Regions from separate parts of the Pseudarthrobacter kochi genome, predicted to be linked through region 1. Evidence: predicted binding sites of a transcription regulator. Region 1 holds the regulator's gene; the other holds the start of a gene.
What was found. The regulator HrcA, encoded in region 1, represses chaperone genes, less so after heat shock. The targets are predictions, from matches to a motif close to TTNGCACTCGNNNNNNNCGAGTGCNAA.
Positions count from the first base shown of each region.

Region 2: the regulator HrcA is predicted to act here: its motif matches at 3,751-3,777, upstream of ACZY0Y_RS01150 (FmdB family zinc ribbon protein).

Region 1 covers NZ_JBVAYV010000012.1:20,594-28,092, forward strand. The annotation lists gene ACZY0Y_RS08270 (16S rRNA (uracil(1498)-N(3))-methyltransferase) at 1-579, opposite strand, end outside; gene dnaJ (molecular chaperone DnaJ) at 582-1,709, opposite strand; gene hrcA (heat-inducible transcriptional repressor HrcA) at 1,775-2,788, opposite strand; gene ACZY0Y_RS08285 (DUF3097 family protein) at 3,019-3,867, shown strand; gene ACZY0Y_RS08290 (DUF4870 domain-containing protein) at 4,012-4,431, shown strand; gene hemW (radical SAM family heme chaperone HemW) at 4,495-5,733, opposite strand; gene lepA (translation elongation factor 4) at 5,779-7,499, opposite strand, start outside.
Region 2 covers NZ_JBVAYV010000001.1:225,059-232,557, reverse strand. The annotation lists gene ACZY0Y_RS01175 (SDR family oxidoreductase) at 1-213, opposite strand, end outside; gene ACZY0Y_RS01170 (hypothetical protein) at 337-1,323, opposite strand; gene ACZY0Y_RS01165 (GNAT family N-acetyltransferase) at 1,441-2,061, opposite strand; gene galU (UTP--glucose-1-phosphate uridylyltransferase GalU) at 2,067-2,984, opposite strand; gene ACZY0Y_RS01155 (5-formyltetrahydrofolate cyclo-ligase) at 3,083-3,718, shown strand; gene ACZY0Y_RS01150 (FmdB family zinc ribbon protein) at 3,866-4,117, shown strand; gene ACZY0Y_RS01145 (RcpC/CpaB family pilus assembly protein) at 4,437-5,036, shown strand; gene ACZY0Y_RS01140 (AAA family ATPase) at 5,116-7,499, opposite strand, start outside.

The DNA.
Region 1 (7,499 bases):
GGTGTGGTGCCAGGCCTCCAGCACCTGACGCAGCGGACGGACGGCGTCCTCATGCAGGATGATGGCGAGGTCCGCGGCGGCCACTGCCGCCTGCAGGCCGGCGCCGTCGACGGCGGGGCGGACTTCCGGGATCCACGCACGGCGTGCCTGTTTGGCCGCCGCCGTGACGACCGACTGCCACTTGGCGTGGGCCTTGGCCGCGCGTTCGGCCTTCCAGCGGACAATCGAGCGTTCGGCCTGCCAGGGCACAACGGCGTCGATCCCCAGTTCGGTCGCTGTCTCCGCGGCGAGCTCGTCCCGGTCGCCTTTCGCGAGGGCCTGGACCAGGACCAGCCGGACCTCCGGCAGGGGCTCCTCGGACAGCCCGGAGCATTCCACCGTCAGCTCGCCGGGCGCGACGGCGGACACGGCGCCGGTCAGCCGCTTCCCGGCGCCGTCGGCGATGTCGACGGCCTCCCCCACACCAAGACGCTTCACCGTGACCGCATGGCGGGCCTCGGGTCCGTCAAGGACGAAGACGGACCCGGGGGCCAGCCCGTCCAGGGTGCCGGGGGCAGTGAAAAAGACCGGGTTACTCACCGCTACAGGTTACCGAGCCGGTCCCGGAGCTTCGCGAAGACCCCGCCGCTCGCGGCGAGTTTTCCTTCGGTGAACTGTTCGCCGCGCAGCTTCGCGAGCTGGCGGAGCAGATCCTCCTGGGCGGCGTCGAGCTTGGCAGGGGTGTCGACCTGGAGATGGACCTTGAGGTCGCCACGGCCGTAGCCGCGCAGGTGGGTGACGCCGAGTCCGCGGAGGGTGATGACCTCGCCGGACTGGGTGCCGGCCTTCACGTCGATCTCCTGCTGGCCGTCGAAGGTGTCGAGCGTGAGCTCGGTGCCGAGTGCGGCGGCCGTCATGGGGATGTTGAGGCTTGCGTGCAGGTCGTCGCCGTCGCGGACGTACGTGGCGTCGGTGTTGACCCGGATCTCCACGTAGAGGTCGCCGGCGGGTCCGCCGGCGGGGCCTGCCTCACCCTGCCCGGAGAGCTGGATGCGGGTGCCGGTGGCGACGCCGGCGGGGACCTTGACCGTCAGGGTGCGCCGGCTGCGGATGCGGCCCTGGCCCGCGCATTCGTTGCAGGGATCCTTGATGACGGTGCCGAAGCCCTCGCAGGACCCGCAGGGTGCCGTGGTCATGACCTGGCCGAGGATGGAACGCACGGCGCGCTGGACCTGGCCGGAGCCGCCGCAGATGTCGCAGCGTTCCGGGTGGCTGCCCTCGCGGCAGCATGAGCCTTCACAGGTGGGGCACGTGACGGCGGTGTCGACTTCGAGTTTCTTGTTGACGCCGAAGACGGCGTCGCGGAGGTCGATCCGGACGCTGATGAGGGCATCCTGCCCGCGGCGGACCCGGGACGCCGGTCCGGCCTGCCCGCCGGCGCCGAAGAAGGTCTCGAAGATGTCCTGGAACGCGAAGCCCTGGCCGGAGTAGCTGCCGCCGCCGAAGCCATTGTCGGTGCCGTTCTCGTTGCCGGTGGTGTCGTAGATCCGGCGCTTCTGCGGATCGGACAGCACCTCGTAGGCGTGCGTGACGGCCTTGAACCGGTCGGAGGCGTCATCCCCGGGGTTCACGTCCGGGTGGAGGTTGCGCGCCAGCTTGCGGTAAGCCTTCTTGATCTCTTCTCCCGTGGCTTCGCGGGAGACTCCAAGAACGTCGTAATGGCTGCTCAAAGTGTGTATCTCTTCCTTTTTGTACTGCCGGTGGGGCACTGCCTGTTGCGGGTGGACGCGGCCCGTCAGGGGCCGAGAATCCTTGAAAGGTAGCGTGCGACCGCCCGGACGGCGGCCATGGTGGTCGGATAGTCCATCCGGGTGGGACCCAGCACCCCGACTTTCGCCGTCGCGTCCGGTCCGTAGCCGGTGGCCACCACAGAGGCCTCGGCGAGCCCGTCGTAGGGATTTTCCCGGCCGATGCTGACCGTGACGCCCCGTGGGTCTGCGGCCATGTCGCTCAGCAGGCGGAGCATGACCACCTGTTCCTCGAGGGCTTCCAGGACCGGGCCGATGGTCAGCGGGAAGTCGACGTTGGAGCGGGCCAGGTTGGCGGTTCCGGCCATGACCATCCGCTCCTCGCGGCTGCTGGCGGCCAGGGCCTCGAGGCCTCGGGCCAACGCCTGGGCGGCGTTGCGCCGCGCCGGCGGGCAGCTGCCGATCAGGGACTGCAGGGACTGCGGCAGCAGGTTCAGCGGCGTCCCCGTGAGGCTGCCGAGGAAGCGGGTGCGCAGTTCGGACAGGGCCTCGTCCTGAAGGTCCTGCCCCACGTCGATCACGCGTTGTTCCACCTTGCCGGTGTCCGCGATCAGCACGGCGAGCACCTTGCGGGGGGCGAGCAGGACGAATTCGATGTGCCGCACCTTGGCCCGGCTGAGGTGCGGGTACTGCACGACGGCGACCTGGTTGGTCAGCTGGGAAAGCAGCCGCACCGTCCGGTCCAGGACGTCGTCGAGGTCGTCGGAGCCTTCCAGCAGGGCCTGGATGGCGCGGCGTTCCGCCGGCGAAAGTGGCTTGACCGCCGAAATCTGGTCCACGAACAGCCGGTAGCCTTTGTCGGTGGGGATGCGTCCGGCGCTGGTGTGTGGAGCCGTGATGAGGCCCTCATCTTCCAGGGCCGCCATGTCATTGCGGATCGTGGCGCTGGACACGCCGAGGTGGTGCCGCTCCACGAGCGCTTTGGAGCCGACGGGTTCCCGCGAATGGACGTAGTCCTCCACGATGGCGCGCAGCACTTCGAGTTTGCGCGGTTCGCTCACGCTCCACCTCCTATCGACTGTCCCGCATCCGGTGCCGCCGCCCGCCGGCCGCGCCGGATACGCAGTGGCCGGACACGCAGCGGTTAGCACTCGACATGCCTAAGTGCTAACCAGTCTAATATGAGTCGCCGCGTTGTTAGCATTGAGTTCGCTCCGGGCGTTCCTCCCGGGGCGCGTGTTTTGGGGCACAGCCCGCAGCAGCAAACCGAGCGCAAAGCAGTGTGTATCCGATGTCGTACCAGAACTGGGGCCCCCAGGACCTGTCCGCCCCCGCCAAGGCCCAGCTGCCTGAAGTGCCCGTGGAGCGCGGAATGGTCCTCGAAGATGTGCAGTCCGGTTGGGTGGGTGCCGTCACCCGCGTGGAGAAGTCCGGCGGGATGCATGTGGTGGCCCTTGAAGACCGCCGCGGCAAGTCCCGGTCCTTCCGCCTCGGTTTCGGCTTCCTGCTGGAGGGCCGGCCGATCCGGCTCATGCCGCCGGCGCCCCGGTCCGCCGCAGCCGCCGCTGGCACCAGAACAGCGTCCGGCTCCGTCCGGGTGGAGGGCCAGCGCGCCCAGGTCGCCAAAGCGAGCCGGATCTGGGTGGAAGGAAAGCACGACGCCGAACTCGTCGAGAAGGTCTGGGGTGACGACCTCCGGGTGGAGGGCATCGTCGTCGAGCCTCTGCACGGCATTGACGACCTCGCCGGCGCGGTGGCGGCTTTCCGGCCCGGCCCCGGGCGCCGGCTGGGCGTGCTGGTGGACCACCTGGTGCCCGACTCCAAGGAATCCAGGATCGCCGCGGCTGTGATGGCCACCCCCGGCGCGGCCGGGAACGTCCTGATCGTCGGCCACCCCTACGTGGACGTCTGGCAGGCGATCCGGCCCGCCGTCCTGGGAATCGAGAAGTGGCCGGTGATCCCCCGCGGGGTGGACTGGAAGACCGGGATCCTGACGGCCTTCGGCTGGCCGCACAGCACCAAGGAGGACATCGGCCTGGGCTGGCAAAAGCTTCTCGGCGCGGTCCGCAACTATGCCGATCTGGAGCCCTCCCTGCTGGGCCGGGTGGAAGAGGTCATCGACTTCCTCACCGTTCCCTGACCGGGGCTGCCGGGCGTCCCTGCCAGCGGGCCGATCCGTGATTCCGTGCCCGAGCAAGTATTCTTGGTACGGCGGCTGCGCTCCCGGCGCAGCCCTGGCACCTGCAGGCACCAACGCACCACCCGCAATCCGAAGGACGACACCGTGGCAGATGACGCACGCGAACACAACGGCAACCAGGCCGGCCATGGCCAGCCCCCGTACCATGGCGTTCCCGCAAATGCGCTGCCGCTCACGGCGAACGAGGACCGGCAGTGGGCCACGCTGGCCCACTTCGGCGGCATCCTGGGCTGTGTTCCCTCGCTGCTGATTTACCTGATCTTCAAGGACCGCGGGCCGTTCACGGCGCAGGAGTCCAAGGAAGCCCTCAACTTCACGCTGCCCCCCACGATTGCTGCTGTGCTGTGCAACCTGCTGGTCTTCGTGCCGGTGGTGGGCAACATTTTCGCCGTCCTGGCCACGGTCATCTGGATTGCCGTGACGTGCTTCTCGGTCGCGGCCGGCATCCACGTCAACCGCGGCCAGCCGCACCGCTACGAGTTCAACCTCCGCTGGATCAAGTAGCGCGGCAGCTCCTGCCCTGAGCTGCCCTGCCGGGGCCGGGTCACGGCAGGCCGGCAGGCGGGGTCAGTCCGGCAGGATCCTGCGGACCACGGCGTCCGCGAGCAGCCGGCCCTTGAGCGTCAGGACGAGGGTGCCGCGGAAGGCCGCCACGGAGTCAACGAGGCCGTCCGCGATGAGTCCGGCGACGGCGTGCCGTCCGGTGTCCCCCAGTCCGCCCAGGCTGGCTATTTCCAGCCCCGAGTTCAGCCGGGTTTCGAGCATGACGCGCTCCACGTTGCGGGTCTCGGAGTCAAGGGTCTCCCGGCCGGCCGCCGGCGAGAGCCGGGAACCCAGGCGGTTGGCGTAGGCGGTGGGGTGCTTGACGTTCCACCAGCGCACGCCGCCCACGTGGGAGTGCGCGCCGGGGCCGATCCCCCACCAGTCGTCGCCCCGCCAGTAGGCGAGGTTGTGGCGGCAGGCCTGCTCCGGGCTGCGGGACCAGTTGCTGACCTCGTACCAGGACAGCCCCGCGGCGGAGATGAGTTCATCGGCGAGTTCATATTTGGCCGCGTGGTCGTCGTCGTCGATTCCCGGCACCTCGCCGCGGCGGATCTGCGCGGCAAGCTTGGTGCCCTCCTCGACGATCAGCGCGTAGGCGCTGATGTGGTCCGGCTCGTACGACAGGGCAGTCTCCAGCGAGTAGCGCCAGTCCGCCAGCGACTCCCCCGGCGTTCCATAGATCAGGTCAAGGCTGACGTCGAGGCCGGCCGCCCGGGCCCACCCGACGGCCTGGGGCACCCGGCTGGGGGTGTGGGTGCGGTCCAGCACCTTAAGGACATGCGGCACCGCAGACTGCATGCCGAAGGACACCCTGGTGAAACCGGCGTCAGCCAGCAGCTGCAGGGATTCGGGCGTGACCGAGTCCGGGTTCGCCTCCGTGGTGACCTCGGCGCCCGGCTCGAGGCCCCACGCCCCGAGGGCGGTGGTGAGAATGCGGGCCAGGTCCTCAGCGGGGAGCAGAGTCGGTGTTCCGCCGCCGAAAAAGACGGTGCTGAGCGGTCGTGGCGGCAGGCCGCTGTCCCGGAGCACGGCGGCGGCAAAGTCCACTTCCGCGACGGCGGTGCCGGCGTAGGCGTCCTGCGAGGCCCCGCCGCCGAGCTCCGTGGCGGTGTAGGTGTTGAAATCGCAGTAGCCGCAGCGCACGGCACAGAACGGGATGTGCACGTACAGCCCGAAGGCGCGGGCCGCGGCGCCCTCCAGCGCCTGGCCGGGCAGCAGCCCGTCCGGCGGCGCCGGGTCGCCCAGCGGCAGCGCGCTAGGCACGGGCCCGGCCCGCCTGGAGAACTGCAACAGTCATTTCCGGCACCGTTACTTCTTGGCCTTGTCCTTGGACTCGTCCGTGGTGAGGGCGGCGATGAAGGCTTCCTGCGGGACCTCGACGCGTCCCACCATCTTCATGCGCTTCTTGCCTTCCTTCTGCTTCTCCAGCAGTTTGCGCTTCCGGGTGATGTCACCGCCGTAGCACTTGGCCAGGACATCCTTGCGAATGGCCCGGATGCTCTCTCGGGCGATGATCCGGGAGCCGATGGCCGCCTGGATGGGGACCTCGAACTGCTGGCGGGGAATCAGTTCGCGCAGCTTGCCCGTCATCATCACACCGTAGGCGTAGGCCTTGTCACGGTGGGTGATGGCACTGAAAGCGTCCACCTGCTCGCCCTGGAGCATGATGTCCACCTTGACCAGGTCGGCCACCTGCTCGCCGTCGGCCTTCCAGTCCAGCGAGCCGTAGCCGCGGGTCTTGGACTTAAGGATGTCAAAGAAGTCGAAGACGATTTCGGCCAGCGGCAGGCGGTACCGGATTTCCACCCGGTCCTCCGAGAGATAGTCCATGCCGCCCATGACGCCGCGCCGGCTTTGGCACAGCTCCATGATGGCGCCGACAAACTCGTTCGGCGCAAGGATGGTGGCGGAAACCATCGGCTCGCGGACCTCAGCGATCTTGCCGCTGGGGTACTCGCTGGGGTTCGTGACGTGGACGACCTTCTTGTCCTCCAGCGTCACCTCGTATTCCACGTTCGGGGCGGTGGAGATCAGGTCCAGGTTGTATTCGCGTTCGAGCCGCTCACGGGTGATTTCCAGGTGCAGCAGGCCCAGGAAGCCGACCCGGAAACCAAAGCCCAGCGCCGCGGACGTCTCGGGCTCATAGACCAGCGCCGCGTCGTTGAGCATCAGTTTCTCCAGCGCATCGCGGAGCACCGGATAGTCCGTGCCGTCCAGGGGATACAGTCCGGAGAACACCATCGGCTTGGCATCGGCATAGCCGGGGAGGGATTCGGTGGCGGGCTTGGCCAGGTTGGTGACGGTGTCGCCCACCTTGGACAGGCGGACGTCCTTGACACCGGTGATGAGGTAGCCCACTTCGCCGACGCCGAGGCCCTTGGAGGGGGTGGGCTCCGGGGAGCTGACACCGATCTCGAGGAGTTCGTGCGTGGCACGGGTGGACATCATCTGGATGCGTTCGCGGGGATGCAGCATGCCGTCGACCACGCGGACGTAGGTGACCACACCGCGGTAGGTGTCGTAGACAGAGTCGAAGATCATGGCCCGGGCGGGCGCGTTGGGGTCGCCCATGGGGGCAGGCAGGTCGCGGACGATCTTGTCCAGCAGAACCTCGACGCCCATGCCGGTCTTGCCGGAGACGCGGAGCACGTCGTCGGGGTCGCCGCCGATCAGGTTGGCAAGTTCCGCGGCGTACTTCCCGGGCTGGGCGGCCGGGAGGTCGATTTTATTCAGGACCGGGATGATCGTGAGGTTGTTTTCCATCGCCAGGTAGAGGTTGGCGAGGGTCTGCGCCTCGATGCCCTGGGCCGCGTCCACGAGCAGCACCGCGCCTTCGCAGGCCGCGAGCGAGCGGGAGACCTCGTAGGTGAAGTCGACGTGTCCGGGAGTGTCGATCATGTTCAGCGCGTAGCTGATGCCGTCGAGCTCCCAGGGCATACGGACTGCCTGGGACTTGATGGTGATGCCGCGTTCGCGCTCAATGTCCATGCGGTCCAGGTACTGGGCCTTCATGTCACGGGACTGGACAA
Region 2 (7,499 bases), on a different contig from region 1:
GATCACGACGTCGGCGCCGGCCAGCGCCGCCGCCAGCCCCTCGCCGGTGGTGACATCGGCAGGGAAGTACTCCGCGCCGTCGGTCCGGGCCGCTGCCCCGGGGGGAGGCGGAGTCCTGCAGAGCACTGCGACCCCGTGGCCGCCCTCGAGAGCCTGTCGGACCACTTCACGGCCCACCTGGCCGGTTCCCCCGGCAACGCAAATTCGTGTCATGCCCTGAGGCTACCGGTCCGCTTCCGGTTCGTGGCCGCCTTAGTCCCACTGGTTATTGATCCGCCGGGCACAGCAAAGCCCCGGGCGGCCAGTGCTGGCTGCCCGGGGCTTGAACGAAGTAGCTCAGGCCCGGCGTCGCTGCAGGACATCGTCCAGGTTGCTCAGGGCACTCTGCGCCTTGCCGAGGGGCTTCGGCTCGGCATCCGCGCCGGGGCTGACGGCCGGCGCCTGCGGGAGGCCCTGCTTGAGCGACGGCTTTCCCACGGCCTTCGGGGCTTCCGGAAGATCGAGCGGCTCAGGGGCGGCCCGCTCGGCCTTTGGCGCCTCCACATAGGTGGGCTTGGGGACCTCCACCGGTTCCCAACTGGATCCTTCAGCGGCCTGGGGATCAGCGGTACGGCGGACGGACGTGTCGCCCGAGGCCGCGGCTTCCGCCAGGGCCGCCCGGCGGAGTTCCTGGGCGGTCAAGGGCTTGGGCGCCGGTTTGCGATCTGAGGCGTCGGCCTGGGCGTCAAAGAGCGGACTCTCGGCCCATTCGCGGGGCTCCCCCGCCGGCTGCTGCAGCGGGGTCCGCGCCGGGGCAGACCGGGCCGGGCGTGCCGGGGCGGTCATGGCCGCGCGGAACGCGGCGTTCATTTTGCGGCGGCGGTCCCGGACGGCGAGCCAGCGGAGCATAAAGACCGCGGCGACGGCGCCGGACAGTGCAACGATCGGCAGCCAGGGTGAACCGAGGCCGAAGATCCGCAGGGCCGCGGACACAACGCCGGTGAGCAGCGAGAGCAGACCGGCCAGCGCCAGGGCCAAGCGTCCGTAGCGGATTCTGAAAGCCGGACCGGAGGGGCCGGTCTTGGGGCCGCCGTCGAGCCCGGGAGTTCCCGGAAAGGAGTCGGTGCGCTGGATACTGGTCATGGGTTTCTCCTGCTGGGACGCCATCTGCATGACGTTCCCGGCTTGCGGGGCTGCTGTTTCTAGATCGATGGTGTCCGCCACGAGCTCGCCCGCAGGCTGCAGCTGGTGGCGTCCGTTCCGGAGCATGTAGGGGGCAACCCACACAATCCAGAGCGCAACAGCAATGACAAGGATCACAGAGCTGCTAAGAGGGAAGTCCACACCAAAACCGTATGAGCAATGCGCGGTACGGAGCCGCATTGTCCCCGGTGTGTCGCGGGGGAACTCGCAATTGACTGGATTTAGGACGTTACGGCTGGTCAGGTGGGGGCTGGCCGATCAAGCAGGCCCGTTGTGTTGCCAGCGTTCCAGGAGCCCCCCGGGCACTTCCTCGGAGGTCAGCGCGAAGCTCCGGTGGTCCGCCCATTCGCCGTTAATGTGCAGAAACCGCGGCCGGTAGCCCTCGTCGCGGAAGCCCAGCTTCTCGACTACCCGCAAGCTGGGTGCGTTTTCGGGACGGATGTTGATTTCCATCCGGTGCATCCCGAGAACCTCGAAGCAATAGTCCGTCACCAACGCCACAGCGGTAGGGGCGATGCCCTGGCCGGCCCGGTCCTTGTCCACCCAGTAACCCAGCGTCGCCATCATGGCAGAGCCCCACACTATCGAGGACACCGTGAGTTGTCCGACGATCACCGGCTCCCGGAAGCCCGGGGTCCATGCGGTGATGAGAAACGGCAGGGCGGTTCCCTGGGCGGCCTGGGCCTTGAGGGACCGCACCATCTGGCGGTAGTCGGGAAGGCCGCCCCCGGGAACGGGGTTTGACGCTTCCCAGGGGGCCAGCCACTCGCTGTTGCGGGAGCGGACCTCGGTCCACTCCTTGCGGTCCCGGTAACGGATCGGGCGCAACACAAGGTCGCCGCTTTCAAGCGTCACCGGCCACTGGAAGCTGCCGCCCACCGGAGCTACTTGATCAGGCTGGGAGCCAGGCTCGCGGCGAAGCCCGGCAGCCATTCCCGCAGGCCGGGACCGAGGTCGTCACTGTCGCAGGCGAGCTGGACACAGGCCTTAAGGTAGCTGAGCTTATCGCCGGTATCGTAGCGGCGGCCGCGGAAGACCACGCCGTAGACGCCGTAGCCTTCGCCGTCACCGGAGGCGAGTTCCTGCAGCGCGTCGGTGAGCTGGATTTCGCCGCCGCGTCCCGGCTCGGTGTGTTCCAGCACTTCGAAGACCGCCGGGTGGAGGACGTAGCGGCCGATGATCGCGAGATTCGACGGGGCATCTTTGACGTCAGGCTTCTCGACCAGGTGGTTGATCCGGACATACTCTTCGCCCGCTATCGCGTCGATGTCGGCGCAACCGTAGGCGCTGATTTCGGAAGGCTCAACCTCGATCAGGGCAACCACCGATCCACCGGTCTTCGCCTGGACCTCGATCATGGTGCTGAGAAGTTCGTCGCGGGCGTCGATCAGGTCATCGCCCAGCAGGACGGCAAACGGCTCATAGCCCACGTGCTGCTTGGCACGGAGGACGGCGTGGCCGAGGCCCATCGGATCGCCCTGGCGCACGTAATGGATGTCGCCCAGGTTGCTGGCGGCCTGGATGGACGCAAGCTTGGCGGTGTCGCCCTTGGCCTCAAGCGTGGCTTCCAGGGTGGGGACGCGATCGAAGTGGTCCTCCAGGGCGCGCTTGTTGCGGCCGGTGATCATCAGGATGTCGGTCAGCCCGACATTGACGGCTTCTTCCACCACGTACTGAATGGCCGGCTTGTCGACGACGGGCAGCATTTCCTTGGGCATGGCCTTGGTGGCCGGCAGGAACCTGGTGCCGAGGCCGGCTGCGGGGATGACGGCCTTGCGGACGGGAGCGTTGGGTGTAGTCACTCGACTAATCTAACGGAGGGACCAAACATTGCGTAATCATTCGAGCCGGCGGGAGCCGCTGCCTCCCGGGGCCGGATCGCGCGGAGGAACGAGGCATCATGGCATCGAAGGAAGACATCCGGGCAAGCCACCGGACCCTGCGCGCGGCCCTGACGCCGGCCGGGCTGGAGGCCGCCGGGGCGGGCATCGCCCGGCACGGTCTAGCCTGGGCAACACGTCTGACCGGTGGCAGTTCCGGCACCTTCGCCGCCTACCTTGGCGTGGGTTCCGAACCGCCGACCCTTCCCCTGCTGACAGCGCTCCATGCGGCAGGGCATCAGCTTCTGCTTCCCGTCTGCGAGCCCGGACTGACGCTGAGCTGGGTGTACTGGACACCGGCTTCCAGGTCCGTGCGGAGCCGTTACGCGCCGATCCAGGAGCCCGCCGGGGAACGCCACGACACCACCGTTATGCGGCACGCCGGCGGCATCTTCCTGCCGGCCACCGCCGTCGACTTCGCCGGCAACCGGATCGGCCAGGGCGGCGGCTACTACGACACGTTCCTGGCGGCGTTGAGCGCCTTCCTCCCGTCCCCGACGCCGGCGTCCGACGACGCATTGATGCCGCCGCTGCCGACAGCCGCCGTCGTGTATGACGGCGAGGTGCTGCCCGCGGGCAGCATCCCGGCAGAGTCCTTCGACCGGAAAGTGGCGGCCGCCCTGACCCCGGCGGGCCTGGTGCAGCTGCAGGGTTAGGCTTCCGGGAGCGCACGGCGGGGGTGATAGAATTAGCACTCAGGCCCTGCGACTGCTAAGGGACGGACTTTGCCGATAGACTTGTCGGCCTGGATCCCGACCCCGGCGGCACGGGACCTGCTCGTTTGTCCCAGAGGAGGATTTCCAGTGCCCACGTATGCATACGCCTGCAAGGACTGCAGCCACGCCTTCGAGATCGTGCAGTCGTTCACCGACAGCTCCCTCACGTCCTGCCCGGAGTGCCAGGGAACCCTGCGCAAAAAGTTCAACAGCGTCGGCGTCGTCTTCAAGGGTTCCGGCTTCTACCGGACCGACTCCCGCGATGCCAAGGGCAGCACTGTTTCCCCCGCTCCGGCTCCGGCGCCAACGCCGGCGCCTGCCGCCGCTTCCGCAAGCTAGCAGCGGTCCGCAGGGTCTGCGGCTCCACAGCTGTTCGCTGCCTGTCCGGCAGTGTTGTCAGGCCGCTTTTTCCACATAGCCCACACTGAACCGGCCCGGCTGGCATTCCGATGCGTAGGGTCAGGTTATGGCCACGCATCCACGCCCTGTCCCGCCCGCAGGGATCCTTCCCGCCGAGTCCTTTGGACTCTTGCGGCGTGACGCGTGGCGCCCCTCGTGGGTTCTCCGGGGCAGCCGCTCCCCAGGGGGCCGGAGACCCGCCCGGCAACCTCCCCGCCGGCGGCTGGCCCGTTGGCTGAGCCGCAACCGGCGGCTGGCCGTGGCACTGCTGCTGTGCATCGCCGCAGGTCTCACCGTGCAACAACTGACTCCGGCCCCGGTCTACAGTGTCTCCGCCGTTGCGGCTGCCAGGGACCTCCCGGCCGGGGAGACACTCAGCGCGGACGACCTGGTAGTCCTGGGCGTTCCCAGTGCGCTGGTTCCGGTAAGCAGCTACGGCAGCGCCGAATCCCTGCTCGGCAAGCAGCTTGCTGTCGCCCTCCGCAAGGGCCAACTGCTCTCCGATTCCCAACTCCTGGGGCCCGGCCTGCTGGCGGGGAGCCCTCCGGGATCCGCCGCAGTGCCGCTCCGGATGGCGGATCCGGCCTCGATCCAGCTGCTCTCCCCCGGACAGCTCGTCAATGTGGTCATGACAACGGGCAACAGCTTTGACCAGCCCGCGGCTTCCCAGGTCCTGGCCGCCGCCGTTCCAGTGCTGTGGACCTCCGGCCACGGCAGCGGGGCCGGCCCATGGCTGGCTACCGGGGAAACCGAGGGCCTCCTGGTGGTGGCAGCCGATGCCGATCAGGCGCGTCGTCTCGCCGGTGCATCAACGCAGGGAAAGCTGTTCTTTGTCCTTGTCGCGGCCGTTCCCGGCTAGCCGCTCCGCCCGGCCCGAGCTTCGCCCGAAGCCGGCTCCGGAACTGTGTCGGCCGGGTGCGGTGCCAGGCCCGGAGGACCTAGCCCCAGTGCGGAGGCTTCTGTTCCTGGAGCCAGGAGTCGTGGTCGTAGCCGCCCGGTTCGTCGCCCCAGCGCCGCGGGTCGTCTTCCGCAGCCTTGTTCGGCAGCACGCCGGCCGGGACGTTGGCCGGCGGTGACTGCTGAGGTGCGTCCTCCCGGCTGCCGTTCCGCGCTACGTTGCCGTTGTCCTGGGTCTTGCCGTCCGCATTCATGCCGCCGGCCTCCTTACTGCCCTGATCTGTTCTCAACTGTTGCGCATTGTCCGGCCATTCGGAAGGGGCACGCCCCTGGGAGGCCTGCGCTTCGTTGACGGCAAGGTTCTCGACGTCGTCGTCGAAGAATCCCGGCGACGCCTGTTTCCGGTGCGACACGGCCGGCTTTTCCAGGCCCAGGTATCCGCCGATACGGTCGGCGCAGGCCGAAGGATCAGTGAAGACCTCTATGGTCCATAGTGGCATGTACCGCCAGCCAAGGCGCTCCAGGAGCTGAGGGCGGAGCCTGCTGCGTTCGCGGACGGTCAGCCGGCGGTACTGTTCGGTGCCGTCGGATTCAATTGCCACGGGCCGGGGAATCTCGGCGTCGTCCTGACCGAGCGTGCTCAAGGGGTCGGCCGCGGCCACCATGTTCAGGGCGCCGTCGTACTGGTGCCAGACCCGGGCACCCCTGGCGCGCAGCCGGTCGCCGAGGTCCGCCACGAGCGGGTCCGCTCCCAGGGCCTGTTCGCTGGCAGCGGCCCGCGACGCCGGGCTGCCAAGATCGGAGTTGCCCGCGATTTCACGGTCCAGCAGCTCGTAGAAGTCGACCGCGCCGTGACTGAGCCGGGTCACGTCGAGGTCCTCGGGACGGAAGCAGCTGAGCACGTGCAGCGAGCGGCGTGCCCGTGTCATGGCGAGCGCGAACCTGGCGCGGCCACCTTCGGCCGACAGCGGGCCGAGGCTGTGGAGCGCACGCCCGTGCGGGGTGCGTCCGTAGCCCGGGGAGAAGATCACGTGATCGCGGACCAGGCCCTGGGCGCGTTCCAGGTCCACCACGCGGAAGGATTCGTCCCCGGCGGTGAAGAAACTGGCCAGCAGCGGGTAGTTGGGCAGCTGCAGCCGGATGGACTCGCCGATCCGGGCTGCGTGCCGGAGGCTGCCGGTGACGACGGCCAGCGACGTGCGCGGCCGCAGCCGGGCGTGTTCGAAGACAAGCTCCACCGCCCGGTTAACCTCGGCGACGACGGACTCGACACCGTCGTGGTCCGCGCTGGGCAGACCCGTGCCGTCCGGAAGGTATTCCACTGTCAGGGCGCGGTCCAGCCCGGTGGCGGACTGGCCCTCCGGCAGCCGGCGCAGTCCGCCGTCGTAGAAGCCCTTGCTCAGTTGCCGGACGAGGTCTTCGTCAACGGCGCGGTAGATGGTGCGCAGGTTCCAGGCCGGCAACACGGCGGCCAATGCCTTGTAGGCACTCTCGACTCCCTGATGGGAGCTCTCGCCGGCGGCAAGCCGCTCCACACCCACGGTGAAGGTCCGCGGGCTGGCGATCCGGTCGTCGCCAAAGGCAATGACCTGTTTGGCGCGGGCGATGGCCGGCAGGACAGCCTGCAGCGACGTCGCCTCGGCATCGAGGATAACAACGGCGTCGAACCTCTGCTCCACCGGCAAAACCGCCGTCAGGAGATAGGGGCTGACCGACCATACCGGCACCAGCATGGGCAGCAGTTCCGGGGCCTGGCCCGTCAGCGCCGACAGGGTTACCCGGCCGTCCTTGAGCAGGCTGCGCAGCAGTTCCGCCTGGCGCGGGTGCTCCGCGATGGCCACCCGCCAGCGTTCGGCCAGTTGCCAGCGCAGCCGGGCCGCGCCACTGGCGATGTGGGCGTTGTCCGCGAGACGGTATTCCGCTTCGAGCTGGCGCAGGGCGTCGCCGTCGGACATGGCAAGGTAATCGTCCCCGCTGATCATGGCTTCCAGCGCCGACTGCCACCAGGCGAGCTCGAGCTCCGCAGCCACCGATCCGGCGGGAACCTCGCGCTCGGCAAGGTCGGCGAGCAGTTCGCCAAGGCCGTGCTCGCGCATATTCTCGACGAGGAGGGTCCGCTCGGGCAGGGTCTCGAGTGTTCCGGTGTCGGCAACCAGCCGGTCCAGTCGCTCCATGAGCTCCTCGTAGGGCGTGCCGTGCAACTCGCCGCCCGCCGCGGTGTGCCTGACGGCCTGGCCCAGCTCGGCCAGCTCCGCGTCCAGCTCGCGGTACAGGGCGATGATCTCCCCCAGGCCGGACGGGACCGCCGGATGCCGCTGCGTCGTGGCGTAGTCGGCCCATGCGGCCCGCTGCTCCTGGACGAGGACGAGGGAGCTGTGCAGGTCGGCGATGTGGACGCCCGGGCGGACATATTCCTTAGCCACCC